DNA from 3 places in the Bacillus sp. PK3-067 genome. Region 1 is predicted to be linked to each of the others. Evidence: riboswitches for the same ligand, from Rfam matches in the RefSeq annotation. Region 1 holds a riboswitch; each other region holds the start of a gene.
What was found. Region 1 has a riboswitch for magnesium ahead of mgtE (magnesium transporter). Riboswitches for the same ligand answer to the same signal wherever they lie in the genome.

Region 1 (8,488 bases):
TTGATCTATTTAACTCCTTATAATCATGATTAAATTAACCAATTCGTATTTTATAACAACTGTTAAAAATTTTTCGTGTATTCATTTTGTATGAGTTTATATATATAAATTGTTTTATTTTGCACACCTGTGAATGTGATTTTTGTACTAATTTTTATAGCTTAATAAAGATTTATCGCGTGCTTATCTATAATTTTATTAGAATGACTACACTATCCTTATTTAATTTCGAGTATATTTTAGTATCTCATAATTTAATTATGTAAATAAGTCTGTGTAAAAATTGAATTTAATGCGAACTTGTGTTCGTGTATCTTTTCTGTTATAGTATATATGAGGTGATTTTTATGGATTACAGCAAACAACGTCAAAAATCCGTACATCGTAAGAAATTATACGAAAATTTAAATGAAATGCCCTTTTACATAGAAGAATTTGTGGAGTACAAAGAATTACATGATGCCTCTCCTTCCACCCTACTGAATTATGTATATGATTTTAGAGTTTTCTTTAATTGGCTATTATCTGAACAAATTATTGAATTTAAGCCCATTAAAGACATATCCTTCTCTGATTTGGAGAATTTAAAGAAAAAAGATGTTGAGAACTTTATGAGGTTTCTAAAACTACAACAAAACATGCAGAATTCCTCTGTTAACAGAAAAATTTCGGCCTTAAAGTCTTTATTTAAGTACCTCACCTCCCTATCAGAAAATGAAGATGGAGAATGCTATTTTTATAGAAATGTAATGGCTAAAATCGAAATACATAAAGATAAAGAAACATTAAATGCCCGTGCAAAACGCATGAGATCTAAAATATTTCATAATGATGATGATCAAGAGTTTTTAAATTATGTTAAGTATGAGCATGAAAAATCTTTAACAAAACATCAGTTATTCTATTTCCTAAGAGATAAGGAGCGTGATGTAGCTATCCTTTCCCTCTTTCTTGGTAGTGGTATTCGTGTAAGCGAATTAGCCGATCTTCGTATGGAGGATATAAACCTAAAAGAAAGACTAATTGATGTAATCCGCAAAGGAAATAAAGAAGATTCAGTATGGATTACTCCAATTGCATTGAATGATCTTGAAAAGTATATGGAAATCAGAGATAACAAATACGCTCCAGGGAAAGAATTAAAGAATGTATTTCTATCAAAGTATAAACATACTGCACAGCCTCTTTCAGTTAGGGCTATTCAGGATATAGTAGAAAAATATACTAAGGCTTATGGAAAAAGAATGTCTCCTCATAAATTACGACATACATTGGCAAATAAGTTATATATGGAAGAAAAAGACTCGTTACAAGTGATGCAGCAGCTTGGGCATACCAGTCAAGATACCGCCTTGTTATATACTCAACTTGGGGAAACAACTATTAAAGATAGTTTAGGTAGAATAGGAAAAAATAAAGAATAAGGGTTTAGCAATTTTGTATTGCTGAACCCTTATTCTTTTCCCTACCAAAACAAGGGTTTAAATATTATATATATTTCGCTTGAAATATATTTTTATTATATAAAAAATACGTAATATAAATTATACATTAATTAATTTATTTCATATTTACATTTGCTTCTTATTACTATTTAATGAGATATAATATTTGTATCAAATTTATCGAATGTTTCGGAATCTAGTTTTTCTCCATCTATCGTCATATTTATTTTCTGTTTCGGATTTGATGTTACCACCCAAGCATTCGGTAAATAACGATCTTCATGTGATAATGTAGAAGGTGAATTTATAACCTTTCCTCCTAAATATAGCGTAGCAGAAGAACCTCCATCCATAGCCATTGCATTTATAGCTCCTTTTTCATATAGAATATCTTGACACTCTTTTAACGTAGCCCCTATACTATGCGTCTGTCTACCGTCAATGACTAGAAACATAATTGTACCATCTTCTTTTTGGGCCATAATACTTCGCGGAGCAGAACCCCAACCACCGTCTCCTTCTGTAATCATTTTTTCTCCATTTACAATTAACTGTGGCATAAATCCTGCTGCTGAAACGATTTGTTTATCCAGAAGTTGTTGGGTAGAATAATTTCCTGTTATCATTTGCCCAAACTTTGTTAAACCGGTAATAATTGTAGAGGTATTTCTATCTATATTTGTATCAATAGCTTTCCCATTTTCTATTACTATGCCAGTTGCAACATTTCCTCCACCCCTTCCTGTTTCATCTGCAAATCCACTTGCATTCACAGCAACAAGTGCATGATTACGTTTTGCCATTACACTAATTTTTTCTCCCCTGTTAGCGCCCTGTGTTCCTTGATGGCTAACAAGTTTAACATTGAAGGGATTGCTAATGGTAACTAACCTTCCTTCGAAAAGAAAACGACTATCTTTATTGCTTTTAATTGTTTCTACATCAATTTCTAATGGCTGATTTTTTAATTCTTCTAATCTTTTTCCTGCTATTTTTTTATAAATATGCTCATCACTGTTTGACCATTTCGGATGATTAATTCTATCTTGCAGTTTATCTAGTTCCTTTTGGGATAGGAATGTATATTTCGCATATTGCGGATGTTGAGAAGTTAGTATACTCCCAGCGATTGTTATACGAAGCTCTCGGCCATAACTAGTACCAAATAATATTCCTATGCCAATAAGCATGAAAATAGAAAATAGGAGCAAAATTCGTTTGAAGATTTTTCTTAGATGTTTCATAGTTTTATCCTCCGGTATTAATTACATTCAATGAATCCTTTAAAATATTTTTTAATAAAGACAAAAGTGTTTATTTTCCTTATTCCCGAGTTCCCCACTAAGTCTTAGCAAGCGATGCAAAATACTTAATTTACATTTCGTATTTATTTAAGTGTATACTTACAAATTTAATAACGTTTTTGCAACCATGAAATAAATTACTAATCCTGTTCCGTCAACAAATGTTGTAATAAATGGACCTGAAACAACTGCAGGATCTAGTTTTAATTTCCTTAAAATCAAGGGTAAAACAGCTGCTACAAGAGAAGCCCAAATAACAATAAATAATAAAGTAATTGCTACAACTTGTGCAACTTCTGTTCCAACTCCTAACATATAAGCACGAGTGAGCCCAGCTATCCCAAGTGCAAGTCCAAGAAGCATACCAATTGCAAATTCCTTTTTCATTACACGGAAAATGTCTTTAAATTTCATCTCTCCAATACCAATTGCACGAGTAATTGTTGCTACAACCTGTGTTCCTGTATTCCCTCCAGTACCTACTAATAATGGAACAAAGAAAGCAAGGGCAACTATAGTTTCAATTTCGTCTTCAAAATACTTTAATACTGTACCTGTATATGCCTCAGCAACAAAAAGAAGTAATAACCATGGTAGACGTTTTAAGAAAATGCTCCAAATGCTAGCTTCAAAGTAAGATTGATTCAATGGTTCACTTCCACCTAACTTTTGAATATCTTCTGTAGCTTCTGATTCCATAACATTCATTACGTCATCAAATGTTATAATACCAATCATTTTATTATTTGCTGTTGTGACAGGTATTGCTGCTAAATTATAATTCAGTAGCTTTTTTACAACTTCTTGCTGGTCAACTTCAGCGTGTACTGAAATTATCTCTTGAATCATGATAGTAGATAATATCTCTTCATCTGCTGCTAGTAATAACTCATGTATGGAAACGATTCCCTCAAGATGACCATGACTATCAAGAACATAACTATAAGATATTGATTCTACATTTTTAGAATGTTCCCTAATGTACTTCAATGTCATTTTTACTGACCAATTTCCTCTAACTGCAACAAAATCACTTGTTACAAGACTTCCTGCCGTTTCAGGTTTGAAAGTCATCAATTTTTTCACGTTATGTTTTGTGATTTTATCTAGATACGCCATTAATTTAGCCTGTTTTTCCGGATGAACCGCTAACAGCAAATCTACTAATTCATCAATCGGTTGTAAATTTAGTAACTTTTTAGCTTTGTTTTCAGATAAGTGAATTAAGATATTATATTTTTCTTCTGCACTCATATATTGAAGAATTTTAGAGCTTTTTAATACAGGAATCGTATCTAGCAATATGACTCGATCTTCAATTGAAAACTGTTTTACTTCTTGCGCAATATCATACGATGCATGACGTAAAACTTTCTCTTCATCCAAGTTATTTTTGGTTATAAGTAATTCCTTTAATAATTTCTTCATGTTAACTCCTCCTCATATTGCTAAGGGAGACTCTAGAGTTTCATGAGTGGTTTTGTTTTATTTTATCTGTCTTTAATTTTTTATTAGAGCAATAATAGTGACATTGCAATCAATTCATTAGCTAGAATTACCTCCTTTTTGAATATAGACAAGATAAAAATAAATAAAATTAAACAGAAAAACCTTTACTCAAAAAGGAGTAAAGGTTTTTTCACAATACAAATAAATGATTATTAAGACAGCTCTACCAAAATCACAGAGGTGCCTTTCTATCAAATCGTATACCACTCCCTCGTTGAGTTTTAGCACTGTATAGCATAGGTTTTTATAACCAGCTACATTAAGAAGGGCCTTAATCCGACCGTTCCTGTTGACCCATTGGCGTCTCTCGACATTTTTGGGCAGCAGCGTTTCTCTATACAGGAGCCTCACCTAACAAAGTTTATTGAATTACTTCAAAATTTAAACCAGAATTTAATATTTGTCAACTGACTTTCAATTCCATTTATAAAAAAATGTTTATAGAAAATGAAATTATATTTTATTATAAATTTAAAATTGCCCTTAAAAACATAGAATTCAAATAGATTTAATTCGAAGAAACGTTATAAAACATATGAATTTTATTGTTTTTAATCAAATTCCAACTTTATAACAAAAGATGAATAATTAGTCATTCTGTATATCAAAAGAACATTCATAAAAAAATCTTCTTTTATGATTAAAATCTTCTTTACTGTTTATCAAATTTATATGGTTAAACTACTTAATCAAACAATACACTACAAGTCAAAAATATGTACTTATACGGAATGATTACATACATTTTTTCAAATCATTTCTCAAAGGACTATAAAGCAATAAAACAAATAAAATTAGCAATATGGTTGCTTGACAAGCAAAAAAAATATATTTATGCTTGCTACACGAAACAAACACATAAAATTTATATTGCTTAACCTGTTAGGTGAGGCTCCTATGCAAACACAGGCTATTGCCCAAAAATGTCGAAAGACGCCAATGGGTAGAACAGGAATTGTCGGATTAAGGCTCTTCTTAAGATAGCTAAGTAATGAATTTTCATTACTTTACGTTGTATAGTGCCAAAGCTCTACTAGGGGGACAAAAGCCTTATTTAGTCATGCCATTTTGAATCCCTCTAGTTACATACTAGGGGGATTTTTGCGTAAAAAAACAGGGAGTAAGCGATAGAATCTTCCTAAACAAAAGTCATTTTTAGTAATTGACGAGAACAAGATTCTATTCATTAGCAAATGTAATATTATGTTTTGTTTTAGATCAGGAGGATATTAAAATGAAAAAAATATTAAAACTCGATTATCTATTGCTCCTTCCTCTATTCATAACATGTACTTTAGGTATTATCATGATGTATAGTGCAAGCTCCATTGTCGCTGTCCAACATTACGGTTATAACAGTAGACATTTTGTTGATTCTCAATTAACAAAGCTACTTTTAGGAACAATAGGGTTAATAGTTTGTGCTTTACTCCCATATGAAATATGGAAAAAACGAATAGTCTCAATCTGTATTATGGTTGGGGGGATTTTTTTATTAATTATGGTTTTATGGAAAGGAAAAGTGGTAAATAATGCTCAATCATGGATCTTTGGAATACAGCCAGCTGAATTTCTTAAATTAGGAACAATACTTGTAACAGCCCGTTTTTTTGCATTACGACAAGAACAAGCTAAAAATAACTGGAGTGGTATCGGAAAACTTTTATTTTTTTTAGCTACAATTTTTTTTCTTATCTTTAAACAACCAAATTTAGGATCTGCACTTTTAATATTAGGTATAGGTTTTAGCATATTTCTTTGCTCAGGAATAAATATAAATCTACTAATCAAAAGAACTATCATCAGTTCTATTTTGTGGTTACCTATTTTATATTTCTTGATTCAATATAGTTTGTCAGAAGTTCAAAAGACACGTATTACTACGATTTTCAATCCCTTTCTTGATGCGCAAGGAAATGGATACCAGCTTGTAAATTCTTTTATTTCCATTGGCTCTGGAGGAATCACTGGTCGTGGATTTGGAAATAGCATACAAAAAACAGGTTATCTTCCGGAACCACATACTGATTTTATAATGGCAATAGTTTCTGAAGAACTAGGATTTATTGGTGTATTTATTCTATTGGTTGGAGTTTGGACTATAGTACTTCGCTCCTTAAAAATTGCACAATTATGTGTAGATCCATTCGGCAGTTTTATAGCAATTGGTATAGGATGTATGATTGGTATGCAATCTGTTGTAAATTTAGGTGGTATTACGGGACTATTTCCTCTTACAGGTACTCCATTTCCATTTGTAAGTTTTGGTGGAAGTTCTTTAATGGTCAATTTAATATCGGTAGGAATATTAATTAATATTTCAATTTTTAATAAAATTAAGTTTGATAATCATTATATATAATTTTAATATTTTAATTAAAAAACTTAAAATCTGACCTCATTAATTTATCTATATTTAAAGAATTTCTAATTTATTTTTAACTGTATTAATATTTATGTTCCTTTTAATACGAAAAAGACAGGCATAAATATATGCCTGCCTTCCGTTCTCATAATCAATTAAACCTAAAACAACGTGAGGTTAACCAAATCTAGATACTGTCTTCTACGCCCTATTTTTTACTTTTCCAAAACAATTTCTGCTATTTCATTAGCATATTTTTTAGAGTCAAATTCATCATAGTTACTTAGTACCACAACAGACAAAGATACTTGTGGAAACCTCATGAAGTGTGAACGATAGCCTGCCCAGCTTCCTGAATGTTCTAAGTATTTACAGTTAAAACCTTCCGCAAGCCTTAGCCCAAAAGCATAATCTTCATTGTCAATAATCGTCTCTCCAGTTGGAGAAATTTTTGGACCTATTTCGCTCATCCTTTTAACAAGGTCATTTCCACCAACAGTACCTGTAGTTAAATTCTCTCCCCATCTTACAAGATCTTCAACATTTGTATGAACTGCTCCATCCCCTGTATGTTCCCAAGGGCTTTCATAGACCATATATGCTCCTTGTTCATTCTTTGAATACCCTCTAGCAATTGAAATAGTAGTTGGGTAGCAATCCACAATCGTTGTGTCTTTCATGTGTAAAGGATCAAAAATACGTTCCTTTGCAAACTGACGTAGGGACTTGCCACTTACCTTCTCTACCACTAGTGACAATAAAAAATATCCTGTATTGCTATACTCAAATTTTGTGCCAACTGGGAATATTGCAATTTGATGATTTTTAAGGTGCTTTAGCGATTCTTCCACAGTTAATATATCAGTAAATTTTATATTTTCTGCTTGAGCCAATTCCATATAATCAACTAGTCCACCAGTGTGATGAATTAGATGTCTCAATGTTACAGGTTCAGCATATGCACCTACAGAAGGGACAAATTTTACAATTGAATCATCTAAACTCAATTTCCTCTCTTGTTCTAAGAGTAATATAGAAAATGCTGAGAATTGCTTAGAAACTGAAGCAATATTAAAAATATTTTTTGTGTTTATAGGTGAATTTTTCTCTATAGAAGCTAAGCCAACCGCACCTTTATAAGTTGGACTTATGACAACATGGGAATTAGCTATTCAAGGTGTAAAAGTTGTCGTTTTAGAGAGAAGATTAAATCGGATAAGAAATTCTAGAGCACTCACACTTCACCCTCGCTCCTTAGAATTAATGGCTATGAGAGGTATTGAAAATCGATTTTTATCTAGAGGTAAGAAATCAGATACCAGCCATTTTGCTACCTTAGATACAAGATTAAACTTTAAAAATTTAGATACTGATTTTCCATATACGCTTTTTATCCCCCAATCTATTACAGAAGAAATATTAGAAGAGCGTGCGCTAGAATTAGGTGTAGACATTAAACGTGGTCATACTTTAAAAGATTTAAAATAATTTTGTACTATACAGTAATGAAACCGAATTCATTTTTATTTAATCAAGAGATTTCGATTTATTATTGGGGTAGCACCACATGACCATCAACTTAAGAAAACAAGTTACCCCAAAACGATAAAAACACAAAATTTCCATTTAGAGAGTACTTTAAATCTTAGCTTGATGGACATGGGGATGTTTTGCTAGCTTGATAGGAAAACATCTCCGTATATATAAGGTTTTTAATTAAAATAGGTCGCCAGTCATTACAGTCATAAACTCCTTAAAAAACTGTTCATAATTCATTTGTATTGCAATCCTATGTTTTGGACGGTCACCGAATGTTTCTGGTTCAAAGGTAGATCTAAAATCTCCTATACTTTGTCCTCTTACAG
Region 2 (8,488 bases), on a different replicon from region 1:
AGCACTATTAACAGAGTTGCAGCTTCCGTGTAGTATCGGAATCGCTCCAAATCTTTTCCTAGCAAAAACAGCTTCTGATATGAAAAAACCTCTCGGTATTACCGTACTTCGAAAACGTGATATTCCAGAAATGATTTGGCCACTTTCAGTTGAAGCAATGCATGGGATTGGAGAAAAAACAGCTGAAAAATTAAATGAAATTCATATACATACAATTGAACAGTTAGCGAAGGGAGACGAGCATATCATTCGCGCTAAAATTGGCAAGCACGGTATTGATTTACAAAAGCGTGCAAAAGGTACGGATGATAGGGAAGTGGATCCGAGTCAAATGGGCCAACATAAAAGTGTCGGTAACTCGATGACTTTTTCAAAGGATATGGATGAAGAGAAAGAATTACTTGATATGTTAGAACGGTTATCAAAATCAGTGAGTAAAAGATTACAAAAGCGAACCCTTGTCAGCTATAATATTCAAATTATGATTAAATACCATGATAGGCGAACAGTAACACGGAGTAAGCAATTGAAAAATGCAATTTGGGAAGAACGCGATATTTTTCAAGCAGCATCCCGTTTATGGAAGCAACATTGGGATGGTGATTCCGTTCGTTTACTAGGTGTTACAGCTACTGAAATAGAGTGGAAGACAGAATCGGTGAAACAATTAGATTTATTTTCATTTGAAGAGGATGCGAAAAAAGAACCACTACTTGCTGTCATTGATCAAATTAACGATAAGTATGGAACACCGATTTTACAACGAGGTAGTCAACTACTACGTAAGCAAGAGAAGTCGTTTCAACAAAAGTTAGAAAATAAGTTTATGTAGAAGGTGTCATGAAGTAGTAAAATCATGACACCTTTCCTAGTTAACTCGCTTCTAAATTTAAAGAAGTCTTCCATCCAGCTCCAGTAACGCCAGATTCTAATAGCATTCTACTTACTATTTTTTCAATTAAGATAGCCGCATTTGTCTTGCAATGTAATGTAGCCTGTATACACACCTTTTGATTAGAATCTACGTCTTCACTATACAACTCTTTTAAACCGATTCCTTCTGTACTTACCATATGCATAAGTAAAAAACGAATATGTGCTTCATTTTCTTCTGAACAAGTAAGGGAAAGTAAGTAGTTCGTTTGTTCTGGTGATTCTTCTTTTGATTTTTTATTCATAAAAAGAGCAATTGGGCGAAGAAGTATATTTGCTAGTAACACGCCGGCTGCACCTAATATAGCTGCAACGAGGAAACCGGCGCCTGTAAGAGTACCGACAGCAGCTGCACACCATAAAGTAGCTGCTGTATTTAGCCCTCTAATACTAAAACCATCGCGGATAATAACGCCACCCCCTAAAAATCCAATACCACTAACGACTTGAGCAGCAATGCGGGATGGGCTAGCATCATGATCAAGCATGACGGATAATAAAACAAATATACAGGCACCAAGTGATACGAGAGCATTTGTCCGTAACCCAGCCATTCGGTGTCTCCATTGTCTTTCCATTCCAATGCAAGCTCCTACAATAATTGCTATAACTAACCTGAATACAATGTCGTACCATACCATCATGGTCACCTCCATATATAATATGTGTTATGTTTTTTAGAATGAGCGGGGGATACCCACTCATTCTTATTTTTACAACCAGCTATGAAACTTTTTAATATAAAGCTTTTTCAGGAATTGTGTTAAAAAAGCGTAGCCTAATAGTATTCCTACTAACCAAGGGAAATAGTTAAGTGGCAATGCTTGTAAACCAACGGCTGCACCAAGTGGTGAGAATGGAATATAAATCCCGATTGCCATAATAAGAGCGGTTAATAAAACGACTGGTGTTGATGCAGTGCTTTGAATAAATGGAATCTTTTGTGTTCTTATCATGTGAACAATTAAAGTTTGTGTTAACAACCCAACGACAAACCAACCGGACTGGAATAATGATTGCTCGCTCGGTGTATTTGCACCAAATACATTCCACATGACTACGTATGTGATAATATCAAATATAGAACTAATTGGGCCGATACAAATAATGAAGTTTCGTAAGTTTGCAGTATCCCATTTTCGTGGTTTTTCTAGAAACTCTTTATCCATTTTGTCCCATGGAATAGAAAGTTGTGAAATATCATAAAGTAAGTTTTGAATTAAAAGATGAATGGCAAGCATCGGTAAAAAAGGAATGAAAGCACTTGCTACTAACACGCTAAACACATTACCGAAGTTAGAGCTAGCTGTCATCTTAATATATTTTAAAATATTTCCGAATGTAGTACGTCCTTCTAAAATCCCTGCTTCTAATATAGTTAAACTTTTTTCGAGTAGAATAATATCGGAAGCTTCTTTCGCAATATCAGTAGCAGTATCAACAGATATTCCGACATCAGCTTCACGTAATGCTACAGCATCGTTAATGCCGTCTCCCATGTAACCTACAGTGTATCCATTTCCTTGTAATGCGTGTATAATACGAGATTTTTGCATGGGATTAAGCTTCGCAAATACAGTCGTTTCTTCGGCAAGTTTTGCTAATGCTTTATCTGGTAAAGAATCAATCTCGTAACCGAGGATTGGTTCGCAGATATCTAATCCAACTTCTTTACAAACCTTTCTTGTAACAATTTCGTTATCGCCAGTTAAAATTTTCACTTGTACACCATGTTTTTGTAATGCTTGAATTGCAGCTGCTGCAGATGGTTTCGGTGGATCTAAAAAGCCGATATATCCAGCGAGAATCATATCAGTTTCGTCTTTTACTGCGTACTCTGTATCATTTATTCTTCTATCTTTTTTATAAGCCACAGCAATAACCCGCATACCTTCACTATTTAGTGTCTCACTTATTTTTTTGACATTTGAACGTATTTCCTCGGTGAGTGGAACGATTTTTTCATCCACTTCAGTGTAGTTACAAATTGATAAAATTTCTTCTACGGCACCTTTACAAACCATTGTATGTTCACCTGAAATATCCTTTACGATGACTGACATACGCCGGCGGGCGAAATCGAATGGAATTTCATCTAGCTTTTGAAAAGCTGATGGATTAAATGTATTGTTTTCCTCTGTATGCTTAATAACAGCTTTATCTATTAAATTTTTCAATCCAGTTTGATAGAAACTATTTAAATAGGCAAATTGCAAGACGCGATTGCATTCATTTCCCTTGGGATCTAAGTGACGAACAAGGACAACTTTATCTTCTGTTAAAGTTCCGGTTTTATCTGTACAAAGAATGTTCATAGCACCTAAGTTTTGAATAGAATTTAGCTGTTTTACAATTACTTTTTGTTTAGACATTTTAACGGCACCTTTAGCTAAATTAGCAGTTACAATCATTGGTAACATTTCAGGTGTAAGGCCAACAGCGACGGCAATAGCGAAGAAGAAAGCTTCTTGCCAATCACCTTTTGTGAATCCATTAATGAGAAGGACAATAGGTGCCATAATAAGCATGAATGTAATTAAGAGCCAGCTTACTTTGTTTACACCTTTATCAAAGCTTGTTTCTACACGCTTTCCAATTACCTTATTGGCTAAAGAGCCGAAATACGTATCGGTACTTGTTGAGATGACAACAGCTTTTGCGCTACCACTTACAATATTTGTTCCCATGAAACAAAGGTTTTCCATATCGAGTGGATTGTAATTTTTTTTCATGTTTGTCGGTAAGATATGCTTATTTTCTGTATGGTAGCAGTGTTCGTATTTTTCTACAGGAAGTGCTTCCCCTGTTAAAGAAGATTGATTAACAAATAAATCTTTAGCGGATACAATACGCACATCAGCTGGAATGATATCACCGGCTGAAAGGGAAATGATATCGCCAGGTACAAGTTCCTCAATTGGAATTTCTGTTGTGTAATTTCGATTTAAATTCGTTACATTTTTTGTTTCATGTACAAATCCATTTATTCTAAATACGCTTGCAGTTGTTCGAACCATAGCTTTTAACTTATCGGCAGCTTTTTGAGAACGAAATTCTTGGGAAAACCGAATTGTTGCACTAAGTAGTACCATTGCAGATACGACAATTGTTCCTTGCATATCATCCGTGAAAAAGGAGAGTGCTCCAAGAGCTAATAAAACGAAAATAAATGGATTTTTAAATGCCAACAGAAATTGAATGTACCACGGCGCCATTTTATTATGAGCTATTTCGTTCGGACCATATAAAGAAAGTCTACGAGACGCTTCTTGTTTAGATAATCCATCTTGTGTTGTTTCTAAAAGTTTTAACGCAGAGCTTACATCTTGTGTTGCAACCTCCACTAATAATTCGTTATTTGTTTTCATGCTATCTTGCTCATAAGCATGCTTTGTTTCTTGTCTTTGTAAATTAAACATCGGTAGTTCCTCCTCTGTCATGAAGGAGGAAACAATCTGTTACCTAACTATTTGAAATGGTGAGGAACAGTTTCTTTCCTACCTACATGATGAAATATGAATGTAAAACGTATGGGTATCTGGGCCGAATCATCAATTGCCAACTGTTCCTCACCTCCGTACAATTTAGTAGTTTCTGAATATGCTATGTTTGTTTCATAGTAAGGTGCATATAGACGTAAAAAGACCTTTACTCAAAACGAGTAAAGGTCTGAATTCGCAGCTAAAAGAGTCCACAACAAAGACTGTTAGTAGACATAAATAAAAACAGTTTTTGTGTATGACAAAATACATGCACCTCTCCCTCGTTGAGTTTTAGCACTGTATAGCATAGGTACTGAAACCAGCTACATTAAAAAAGGCCTTCATTCCGACCTTTCCTGTTGACCCATTGGCGTCTCTCGACATTTTTGGGCAGCAGCGTTTCTCTATACAGGAGCCTCACCTAACAGAGACCATATTCAATTACATGTTGAATGTTAGCACTGTAAAATTGTAGTGTCAATATCTTTTTTATCTGTGTTTTTAAAATATTAAACGGATTTATAATAGATATGTGGGATGAAATGTATGATATTGATTATAAATAATATGAAAAATAAATATTTTTATAAAAGGGGAATTTGTAATGGGACCACAAAATTTTATTATAAATATTGAGAATCAAAAGTGGTTGTTTAATGAGCAGGAAGATTTATGTTCTCACGGGGAAATTTATTTAAATGTGGATGGAACGATTATTACACAAACAGGTATGGATGAGGAATGGGGAATAAGTGAATCAGCTTTAGCTCTGTTACGAACTTTAGATAAAGAATATATTTGTGATATTGAAAATGAAGAGGGGCTTATTTTGCACGGATGTGGCACTATGCTCATGTTAGGATGCCCAATTTCAATTCATTGGACTATAAACCATATAGGTGAAAATGTGGTTTTAAAGGATTTTGTCAAAGTTATTTCTACTGATCAAAAGGCTATATACTATGAAGGGCTTCATATAGAAGTAAATGAAAATGAATATAGAAAACAAATTGTTTCTTTTGCACTACAAGCAAAAGAATTATTTAATAAATCAAGTGAAAAGATAATTTCAAATGAGTTTGAGCGAAGTATGTATACCGACTTTTGGACGGAATATAATCATTTGCTAAATAAGTATAAATAAAAAAGCACTGTAACCAGTGCTTTTTTATTATAGATTACGAGATTGTAGGGTTTTCAAAAATAACAATCTCTGAACTGTTTGTAGTTGAAACGCGTTGGGCGTAATATGTTAAAGCTGAAGAAATATATGCTGGTAACGTATCATTTGTATGTGATGTTGTATATTCATGGATTAATTCCTTTAAAGTTGTCCATTCTAATTGTGCTGGGTGATCAGACACGAAAGAACTTACCCAGCGATCAAATGAAGATGAAAAATCAGTTTGTAAACGAAATACTTCTTTCATAATAAAACGCTCCCTTAAAATGTAGTATAATCATTTTAACACAAAACACGAACGATAGCTAAATTTTTTGAGTATAACGTTCGTGTTATATAGTTGTCTAGATGTTTGGTTATGTAAATTCAATTTGCCATTTGAAATAACATTCCGTAAGATGAGAGATAGAGTATATTTAGAGCTGGAGGAAAGAAAGTGGAATTTGTATTTTTAGGAACTGGTGCAGGTGTTCCTTCAAAAGGAAGGAACGTTTCAGCAATTGCTTTACAATTGTTAGAAGAACGAGGACAAACTTGGTTATTTGATTGTGGCGAGGCCACGCAACATCAAATATTACATACATCTGTACGTCCGCGCCGCATTGAAAAAATATTTATTACGCATTTACATGGCGATCATATTTTTGGATTGCCTGGTTTATTAGGTAGCCGTTCATTTCAAGGAGGAACTACGCCTTTAACGGTGTATGGACCGAAAGGAATTAAACAATTTATTGAAGTGGCATTATCGGTAAGTACGACACATGTGAAATATCCACTTGAAGTTGTGGAGATAACAGAAGAAGGTACCGTATTTGAAGATAATGAATTTTATGTAGAAACGAAAAGATTGTCACACGGTATAGAATGCTTTGGATATCGTATTGTAGAGAAAGATATACAAGGTGCTCTTTTAGTTGATAAGTTGCTTGAGATGGGTGTGAAACCAGGTCCAATCTTTAAACGTTTAAAAGATGGTGAAGTAGTTGAATTAGAGGATGGCACGATATTAAATGGAAATGAGTTTATCGGCCCACCTCAAAAAGGAAGAATTATTACTATCTTAGGTGATACGCGATATTGCGAAGCGAGTAGGGAGCTTGCGCAAGATGCAGATGTACTTGTCCATGAAGCGACTTTCGCAGCAGAAGATGAGCAACAAGCGTATGATTATTTTCATTCTACATCTAAGCAAGCTGCGAGCATTGCACTTCAGGCAAATGCGAAGCGACTAATATTAACTCACATTAGTTCTCGTTATCAAGGAGATACATATAAGGAATTATTGAAAGAGGCTAGAGAGTTGTTTTCTAATACAGAAATAGCGACAGATTTGAAATCATTCCCAGTAGAAAAATAATAATTTTGTAAAAAATGGTAACGGCGGGTTACCATTTTTTTATGTCTAAAAAAATTTAAAAATAAAACTGTTATTATTTTATACTTATACTTGGATGGTACAGAAAATTAGAATGGTTTGAATATATACGATAAAAATACGAAATAATGATTATTTAGAAAAACTGTTATATAAGTCAGATGACATACAAGTGATACAAATAGCAGAAATGGAATTTTATTCAGAACTTTTAAAATTCAACAAAAGTAAGCGTTTTATAAAAAACAAGCTATAATGAGGGCAGATTATAATTTATGATAAGTCGCATGTATTTTAGTCATTATCGTAACAAGTGAAGTTGACTAAATCATGAGAGAGTAACACGAGAATTATAATAGGAAAGATATTACTATTATTTGTCATAAGTCTTTTTCACTTTTTAGCTAAACGATATGATTAGCAAGTGTAGCTATTGCGAGTTCCTTAGTAGAAGCTTTTTATTAATAAGGTGGTGGAGATTTAATTGGTACACCACTCTTTAAAAGAGTTCAGAACATCAGCAGGTAGTCTAGGCGGAATAGCGGGTGCAAATTTAGTTGCATTAGCAATGGTTATATCACTTGTTTATGCTATGCTTGCAATGGCTTCTGTGTTAAACTTTGGATTGCTACCAGACTTTATTCTGGATCATCTTGTATCATTTTTAAATGAAAATAATGCTAAGATTCTTATGTAGTATGATAACTGGTATTATTTCAGGTTATATTGGATTACTTTTATTCAAAAACTATCCAATTCGTACAGCAGAACAAATTCGTGGTACAACTGGAAAAGCGACAGATGTAGCAACTTAATAGAATAGTAGAATAAATTTTTTCATAGAGGTTTAGGGGGAGTTATGATGAAGTATCGCTCAGTATTTGATATTATCGGTCCAGTTATGATTGGACCATCAAGTTCACATACAGCAGGCGCGGCAAGAATGGGGCAAGTTGCTCGCCAGCTGTTTCGTCATGAACCAGAAAGAGTAAGCATTTCGTTATATGGATCATTTGCAAAGACGTATCGAGGGCATGGTACGGATGTAGCACTAATCGGTGGAATATTAGGATTTGAAACAGATGACTTACGTATTCCAGAGGCGCTAGAAATAGCAAAAGAGCGCGAAATTGAAGTGGAATTCATTGAAGAAGATGCCAATGCACCTCATCCAAATACAGCGAGAATTCGTTTGTATAAAGGTGAAGATGAAATTGAAGTTGTTGCTTGCTCAATTGGTGGCGGTAAAATTGAAGTTGTAGAATTAAACGGATTCGATCTTCAATTATCAGGCACGAGCCCAGCACTACTTATTGTAAATAACGATCGCTTCGGTGCTATTGCAGCGGTAGCTTCAATCCTTGCGAAACATGAGATTAACATTAGTACAATGAGTGTTTCTCGTAAAGAAAAAGGAAGAAGAGCGCTTATGGTCATTGAAACAGATGAATTATTAGCAGATGAAGTAATTGAAGAAATAAAAGCGCAACAAAATATTTGTCAAGTAACTAT
Region 3 (8,488 bases), on a different replicon from region 1:
TAATAGGCAACGGTAATATTTCATGGAGCATGTATATAAGGGAAAACAACGATATAATATGGTATAAATAAAGACTGTAAGAAATCTTCCCCAAATATAACAAATATTTATTATGTAGCAAGGACGACAAAGTTGATATTGACAAACTTAATATGACAAATAGACTTGCACTTATCGCCACTACGTAGTCTCGAAATATAAAATTATTGAGCACTTTAATTTCTCCTATAAGCCCTTCATACATAAAAAGTAAAATCGCAAATAAAAACCATGCAATTTTTGTGTTTTTAGTACAATTACTATAAAAAACTATTAAATTATTTTTATACTTCGCAACTAGTGCTCCTAGTAAAAACAGTACTGTGTAATGCAATGTTAATGCATAGCTTGTTAATGTTAAGCCCGAGCGAAACAAAAATAATATTACGACAGAACATATACTAAAACTAAACAATAATAGTAATGAACACCTTAACGTTTTTCGTAAGCAAATCATCAAAATTAACGGAAAAATTATTGATATTCGCATTTCATGGACAAGTGACCAAATCACACCGTTATATGCATCTGTATTATATTTCCCAACCAATAAAATATGTTGTGCGATTAAGCTTGAAGAACTTTCAATCGTCCATGAGCGATTAAACCATTCACTTAAATAAGAAATACCATATTCACTAATTGTAATCTGGCATACAATAGCTATAATTATTGCCACAATATAAGGAATATATATTCTGCATATACGTTTTAAAAGGTATGACCCATAGCTACTATAGTTTTTTTGAATAGATTCATACAAAACAAATCCGCTCAAAACAAAAAAGATAATAACTGATTCGTTACCACTACTAAAAATTAGACGAGCAGGCGTTTCTTTTAATAGATACACAACAAATGGTTTATTATCTTCATAACTGTAATTTTGAAATGCTGAAAAAATCATTAAATGATGACCAATCATTACTACTAATGAAGAAATCCCTCTTATAGAGTCCAATTCTTCGTATCTTTTCATCTTTTTACATCAACTCCTAATGAAATGATAATAATCATTTCAAAGCGACATCTTTATTCATATTCCTCTCCTTTCTTTTCATTCCAATTTTTCATATTAAAATGATTTTATAGTATAAATTTGAGTGTATTGTAACATTTTTTGTAATATTTTGAATAGAAAATCTCAAAAATTGGTATATACCAATTTCAACCTCGAAAAATGAGTAATATTGATAGAAAAACGCTATAAAAATATCTTGCATATTTACAAAATTAAAGAGCTGAATAGCGTTTTTTCAATATAAAATAAAAAAGATAGCCTACATAGGCTATCTTTTTTATTTTATTTAATTACTGGCACCACTATATGCTACATGTCGTTTCTCAATTCTCTCTTCAATTTCTTTCATATTTTCTTTATTATTTAATAGTGATTGTTTATTTTCAATTAATAATTGTTTAAAAGATTTTCTCACTTTTTTTCTCATTTTCATTGTCCTCCTTGGGGGATGGTTTATATAAAAGATAAAGAATTATCTGTGTGTTCTTATAATAATTGATTGTTGTGAATTCTATTTGAACTTCATATGAAAATTCCGTTTATTTTCTGACAACTTTGTGAACACGAAAAAATGATTATCTAAAACTATGTTGAAATTAATTCACTTCATGATAAAAGTTATTATTTTCATCAACTTTTATCATTATATCTTGTCGAAATATTTATATATTTAAAATTGAGTTCGACATAATTTTATTTATTATCATACTGTTTACAAAAACAAAAAGAAGGTGTCACCAAGTCAAAGTTCGACTTATGCAACATCCCTCTTCCCAAACTATTTATAGCATATTTATTAATATTTCAGGTCTTCCCCAATTCATTTCTTCACAAACAAATCTAAGTTTTTCTTCATCCATTGTGTGTAATCCTTCTTCTAGTGAACATGAAATTGGAACTTCACAGTGAATTTGGGCTAATTGTAACGAAATATTTAAGTTCTCTAAATCACTTTCAATCTTCGTACGCTGCGCTTTTGTTAATGACTCTACATTTTCTAGTACAGCGGATACTGTTCCGTGCTCTTGAATAAGCTTATACGCTGTTTTTTCACCGATACCTTTTACCCCTGGATAATTATCACTTGTATCTCCCATGAAAGCTTTTGCATGGACGATTTGCCACGGCTCTACACCTTTTTCTTCCATGATTTTCTCCGGTGTGTAATATTCGTAATTTCCAATTCCTTTACGCAGAAGCATAACTGTAACGTTCTTATCAACAAGTTGAAGTAAATCTGTATCACCAGTTAAAATATAAACTTCAGCTTCATTGCAATATTGTTTTGCAAGCGTACCGATACAATCGTCCGCTTCGTAGCCTTTCATACCGATAACTGGAATGGATAATTTCGCAGTCATTTCTTGCACTAAATCAAATTGAGGAATTAATTCTTCTGGTGGCGCTGCACGATTTGCTTTATAATTCGAGAACGATTCTGTTCTAAATGTCGTACTTCCCATATCCCAGCATGTAACGATATGTGTTGGTTCGATCGCTTGCGTAGCTGTTAACAAGTGTTTCATATAACCATGAATCCCGTTCGTAGGGGTTCCATCTTGTCGTTTCATAAATTGTCCGTAGACACTTGTTGCGTAAAAAGCACGAAATAATAGTGCCATACCATCAACTAATAATACTTTTTTCATAATTCCTCTCCTATTAAAAAAATAATAACCTCACGTTATCACGTAAGGTTATATAAATAGATTACCATTCTACGTTTTTGCTCAACTTTGTCTATTATACATTGTTTTTGTATATTTAGCACCATTAACACATTAAGACGTTCTACTACAACAAGTATGCAATATGCCTGAATACGTATTTTTTCCAGTAGAAACAACGATAGCTTTTGCATTTCCACTAACGATATGCGAACCTTTAAAACATACATTTTCAAGCTCAAGTGGATTATAATCTTTCATCCGTTTTAATGGAATAAATCGTTTACGTTCAAGATGATAGCAGCTCTCAAACTTCTCTATATTCGCTTCGTTTCCCGTTAACACAGACTCATTCACTAATAAATCATCTGCATAAATAATACGTACATCAGCTGGCACAGCATCTCCAGCCGAAAGAAAAATCATATCTCCAGGTACAAGTTCTTGCACTGGTATCTCCATCATTTTCAGTTCACTATTTAACCCTGTACTACTAGAACATTCTACTCTAGATACAGTAATCGTTTCACGTTGTAATTCATCACACACACGTTGTTTTGAAAAACCTGGAATCATGCCACCAAGCTTCATCATTACTTCTGCGAGAAGTGCTCTTTTTGAAGTTAGTTCATTTCGGCCATATACTTGAATACGTTTTTGCGCCTCTTTCATTGATAGTCCGTCTCTTGTTGTTTTAAAATATGCAAATACAGATTTTACATCTCTTGTTGCAATTTCAATTAATAAATCTTTATTTTTTTGGAGCATTGTTTGTTCTTTTATTGATTTTTTACTTAGTTTATATGACGTGTTACCCACAGTTTTGTTTGCATATAACATATTATCGTCTCCTCCTTTACAACATAGGAAGAAACGCTTTGTTTCTCAATTTATCCACTTTACTGTGAAAGTGTCTCGCGTTTTATAAACGCTACATTATGATAAATATAGAGGGAGGAACAAATCGTTTCCTGCCTACATCATATATTTTTGATTTGAAGTATATGGGTAACGGAACCGAGTCAGAATTTGACATGCTCCTCACCTCCTCGTTTAATTTTATAGTTTATACTATGAAATTACTCATAGCTTGGTAACAAAAAAGGCCCCTACCCTTAAGAGAGTAGCGGCCATTACATACACAAATAAACGATTTCTAATATAATTAGAAATCTACGGACCTCTCCCTCACCGAGTTTTAGCACTGTATAGCATAGGTACATTACCAGCTACGTTAAGAAAAACCTTAATTCGATCATTCCTGTTGACCCATTGGCGTCTCTCGACATTTTTGGGCAGTAGCATTTCTCTATACAGGAGCCTCACCTAACAGAGACTTATTTTCATTACATTGAAAATGTTACTCTTATTTAAAATAGATGTCAACCGTAGCCTACAATTTTTTCAAAAGGTATGGCAAACTAACATATATAAAGTGTAACTTTAATCAGTGGAGGTTTTGTTCATCCCCCACTGATTATTAGCCCTCACCAATCGGGCTTTTACGGGATAAAATAAAAAACTTTACGTTTAAACGTAAAGTTTTTAATAAGTTATACAACCAGCAATTACAATCCCAATTGAAATTGATAAAAACATAAGAAAAAGACCGACTGCTTGATTATCTTCTTCGAGACTTTTGTTTATATTAAAGCGTGGTGTAAGCCACTCAGCTAAATAAAAGACGATAATTTGAGCCAAAATCCCAACTGCTCCCCACGAAATCATATCAAGAAGTGAAATTGAATTAGCTGCTGTCGAATATAAAACAACAGCTAACCCAAGTAATCGTCCTCCAAGCACATAGCTTACCGCCTTATTTCCTTGAGCCATTAACTTAAATTCCTTTACTTTCGTTGTCACTTCCATCAAGAACAGACCTATACATAAAAGGCCGAGTGTTACTACTAAATATAATAAAAAATTAATCATTTTTTCCCCTCCTTTTTATACCTACCGGTAAATAGTACGATTCATTTCCTGTAATCTTTTCTCCCGCACGAATACCGATACTACTCGCTTTTCCAGCAATTAAAAACGAACCAAACACATATGACAGTTTCTCGATCCCTTTTTCTGTTTCCAAGGATACGACTGGCAGTTCGATATACTTTTGAAATATCGGCAGTGACGCTTTATATGTTTGGTGTGCATTTTGAAGCATAATATTTTCGTCTTTATCGCGAATCGTAATTGTATCTCCTTCTCTCCCAAATGAAGGTTTTTGAACGAAAGAACCTTTTCCTAAAAATAAATCTGGTTCTAAATATGTAGGTAACATATATTCTTTAATCCACTGTTGTTCCTCATTTGTATAAAAGGCCTCTTCTTCTGCTAACCCCCAAATAAGACACTGAATTGATTTTGGCTGAAGTAAAAATGCTGACAAAGGATTTATTATAAAAAGCTTTCCGGCTTTTACAAGTTGTAACAATTCCACACCTACCAAATCTCCTGTTTCAGGATCTTGATCCTCAATTAAATCTTCTATCGGATATGTTTGGCGATATAAAACATCAATCTTCGCCCCATCTTTATCGACTAGAGCATCCTTTGTAATTCTAAGTTCTGACATTGGCACTACTTTATTTTCAACATGGCATAGCTGACTTAAATACATAGTGGTATTCCAATCCTCGATATGTTCATGATGTGCTGAAAAAACAACATTTGGATTATCTAATCCCTTTGTCGCTTCCATTACTGCTTTCGTTACACCAGAAGATAGCAATCGTTCTTGATCCGAGTTTGGATCATCATAGCCTAGATTTCCACATACTTTCCCATTCATTTGAAAACATTCCACAATAAAAGTTGGTGTATCACTATTAAACTCAAGCATTTTGATTTTGTTATCCTCTGTTACAGCAAAATCAAATCGCGAAATTACAGATTCAGGATAGAGCCCTTTCATTCTAATGAAAGATAAACTCGCGGATGGAAAGCCAAGATCTAGAAGCTGTTCGTCACTTAAATTACGCAGCAGTCTAGCAGTCTTAAAAAATATTTTCCCCATTCGTTCAGTCGCTAAGTGTAATTGGTCCAAAGTCTGATTTGTTATAGAAAAAACATGAAACAAACTATACTCACATTCATATAAATCCGACCAAAAATCCGGATATTTTAAATAAAATTCTTTTCGATCCCTTATGTATTGCGACATATTTTAGCCCCCAAATCCTCCCTTTGAACCGCTTCCAATTCCACCTTTAAATTCAGCAGACGATTGATACGATTTAAACGCCGATGAATTTTTAAAAGTGGATTTATTTTGATAGTATCGCCCACCATAGAAATAATGCCCACGATAACCTGAACTACTATCATCACACTGCCATACCCCAAGTTCATCATCCCAATCCCAATCAGAACAACTATTATCATTTGGTTTTGGGGGAAGATCTTGTGCGCAACCAAATAAAGTGCCAGTCATTAAAGACGTTACGACACCACCTACTAGCCATTTCGTTTTTGTCACCTTCGCACTCCCCTTTTTAAATTCTATTCCTATTATATAGGATGGCATGATAAAGTAGAAGAAAAAGGAAGAAGAGGGATTAAATGCGCTTAGAATATCGACTTAATGATGAAACGAAAGGGTATCCTGCTTTATGGAACTACGCCAATATTTCTAATTCTGAAATTATCGCACGCATGACTTGTGAATATTTTATTAAAGAGAAAAATACTTATGTTGTTACTGCAACTTCGGTTGATCCAGACGGAACAGCAGTTATTTATATTCAAAAAGAAGTTTTCGCAAATGACCCTTCAGACCCTACATACTCCTACATCGGTTTTGAAATTAGAGAACTAAGTGAAACGAGTTCAAACATAGTAGATAGTCAAGATGTATGGAACTATGAAGAAATTTTACCATCTCTTCATTCAGATATTATATATATTCAGCGAGACGGCATGTCTATGGAGTTCTCCTTAGATTCAAGAGAGATTGATGAAGACAGAAAGTGCTACATTTATTACGGAAACTTCACAGGTGAATCAAGATAATATTGATATATCTATGCAACAAAAAAACCTTACGTATAAAACGTAAGGTTTTTATATAGCCCCACATATGCCGTTCTCTCTAGATGTCCATAAACCTGCTCTCACAGGTGGATGCTCTCACAAATGTTTGTAACTTCCTTCTTAAAAAGATGGCATGTTAGCTACATTTAAATATTGAACTTCCATATTAAACTTATTGGTTTAAGACATGCATAAGCTACGTACACCGTAGGAATTTTATATAAGGTTAGTTGAAATAAGACCCCCGCACGTGCCGCTCCTCGTAAATGTCCAAAAACCCGCTACTCGCAGGTGGATGCCCTCACAGTTACCGTACATCTTCCTCCACAAGGAAGGCTTGATGATGGTCGCTAAATATTGAGCTTCCGTATAACTAACATCGGTTTTAGACATAAATAAGTTACGCACACCGCAGGATGTATTATTTACTTGTCGTTATATTATCACATTGTTTCTAATGTGTAAAATACAAAGTTTTTCGAGCAATCTCTTGCTTGTGACCTTATTTTAATACAAATTATTTTTGCATGCAAGTGATTAATCTTCTTCTTTTGCAATTTGATTTTCTGGATAAGAAATCCAATCACTCCAGCTACCTGCATACAATTTTACATTTTGGAATCCAGCCAATTTTAATGCAACGATATTTGGACATGCCGTAACACCAGAACCACAATATACAATGGTTTCCTTATCTTTCGAAAGATTTTGGAAGCGTTCTTGTTGCCCAGCTCCATTCTTAAATTGTCCTGATTGCAACATTCCATCCTTCCAAAAATGGTTTACCGCTGTCGGAATATGACCTGCTTTATGATCGACAAGTTCCTCGACACCAGCATAACGCTTTGGCTCTCTAGAATCAATTAATGTAACATCCGCACCTGCACGGATATTCTCTCTGACCGTTTCCATCGTTACAAGCATATGATCTTGTATGTTTGTTTTGAATGTTTTTCGTATAACAACAGGAATTTCCGTTGTTGTCGGTAGTCCATTCTCTTTCCAAGCCGGGAAACCACCATCTAATATATATACTTTCTCATGTCCTACATAGTTACATAACCACCATAAACGAGCAGCATTTGCACCGGCTTGACTGTCATACGCAATTACTTTCGTATGTTCATCAATACCAGCCTCCGAAAGCTTGTCTGCAAACTCCTCAATATTTGGTAAAGGATGGCGGCCACCATGTTCTGCTATAGGACTTGATAAATCTAAATTCAAATCAAAATATAACGCATGAGGAATATGTCCTTCTTCATACTTTTCTCTACCCCAATTAGGATTCGCTAAATCAAAACGACAATCGATTATACGGACATTCTCATCTTCTATATGCTCACGTAACCATTCGACTGTAACTATCATCTTTAACGACCTTCTTTCTCTTTCAAACGACTTACATACTCCATAACCATTTCTTCTGTAACATATTTACGCTGCAAGGTAATACCATTTTTTGCAAGATCATTAATTTGCTTCGTTACAACATTAATGACATCAACCGAAAATTCTTTCCCATTTGACGCAAGAGATACGGCAGCTTCAATAGCTGCTTCACGCTGTGCATCTAATTGTAAACATGCTTTTACACTTTCATTTTGTTTACGAGAATGTGCTGTAATTGCTTTATGTACTTCCATCTTCTCTTCCCCCTAAATAGTTATACGTTTTTATTCAATTCCATTGCAAGCCGGATCATATCACGACATACAATCCCATTTTC

Region 2: another riboswitch for magnesium. It lies ahead of mgtA (magnesium-translocating P-type ATPase); the one in region 1 lies ahead of mgtE (magnesium transporter).
Region 3: another riboswitch for magnesium. It lies ahead of M1D73_RS07890 (P-type ATPase actuator domain-containing protein); the one in region 1 lies ahead of mgtE (magnesium transporter).

What each region holds. Positions count from the first base shown of each region.
Region 1 is NZ_CP096491.1:147,341-155,828, reverse strand. It holds gene xerS (tyrosine recombinase XerS) at 348-1,424, shown strand; gene M1D73_RS28520 (phosphodiester glycosidase family protein) at 1,595-2,689, opposite strand; gene mgtE (magnesium transporter) at 2,849-4,177, opposite strand; M-box (ykoK) riboswitch at 4,459-4,624, opposite strand; M-box (ykoK) riboswitch at 5,130-5,306, shown strand; gene M1D73_RS28510 (FtsW/RodA/SpoVE family cell cycle protein) at 5,493-6,620, shown strand; partial or broken gene M1D73_RS28505 (serine hydrolase domain-containing protein) at 6,839-7,765, opposite strand; partial or broken gene M1D73_RS28500 (FAD-dependent monooxygenase) at 7,773-8,108, shown strand; gene M1D73_RS28495 (nucleoside hydrolase) at 8,340-8,488, opposite strand, start outside.
Region 2 is NZ_CP096490.1:4,158,343-4,166,830, reverse strand. It holds gene M1D73_RS21345 (DNA polymerase IV) at 1-832, shown strand, start outside; gene M1D73_RS21340 (MgtC/SapB family protein) at 873-1,574, opposite strand; gene mgtA (magnesium-translocating P-type ATPase) at 1,647-4,352, opposite strand; M-box (ykoK) riboswitch at 4,684-4,851, opposite strand; gene M1D73_RS21330 (hypothetical protein) at 5,020-5,559, shown strand; gene M1D73_RS21325 (DUF3932 family protein) at 5,594-5,845, opposite strand; gene rnz (ribonuclease Z) at 6,035-6,958, shown strand; gene M1D73_RS21315 (hypothetical protein) at 7,461-7,673, shown strand; gene sdaAB (L-serine ammonia-lyase, iron-sulfur-dependent subunit beta) at 7,839-8,488, shown strand, end outside.
Region 3 is NZ_CP096490.1:1,496,843-1,505,330, reverse strand. It holds gene M1D73_RS07905 (acyltransferase family protein) at 1-1,018, opposite strand, end outside; gene M1D73_RS07900 (FbpB family small basic protein) at 1,347-1,487, opposite strand; gene M1D73_RS07895 (5'-3' exonuclease) at 1,843-2,709, opposite strand; gene M1D73_RS07890 (P-type ATPase actuator domain-containing protein) at 2,842-3,567, opposite strand; M-box (ykoK) riboswitch at 3,903-4,068, opposite strand; gene M1D73_RS07885 (DUF350 domain-containing protein) at 4,273-4,659, opposite strand; gene M1D73_RS07880 (glutathionylspermidine synthase family protein) at 4,652-5,890, opposite strand; gene M1D73_RS07875 (hypothetical protein) at 5,894-6,205, opposite strand; gene M1D73_RS07870 (hypothetical protein) at 6,289-6,738, shown strand; RNA gene ssrS (6S RNA) at 6,793-6,976, opposite strand; RNA gene ssrS (6S RNA) at 6,998-7,180, opposite strand; gene M1D73_RS07855 (sulfurtransferase) at 7,297-8,130, opposite strand; gene M1D73_RS07850 (YpbS family protein) at 8,133-8,405, opposite strand; gene M1D73_RS07845 (GNAT family N-acetyltransferase) at 8,426-8,488, opposite strand, start outside.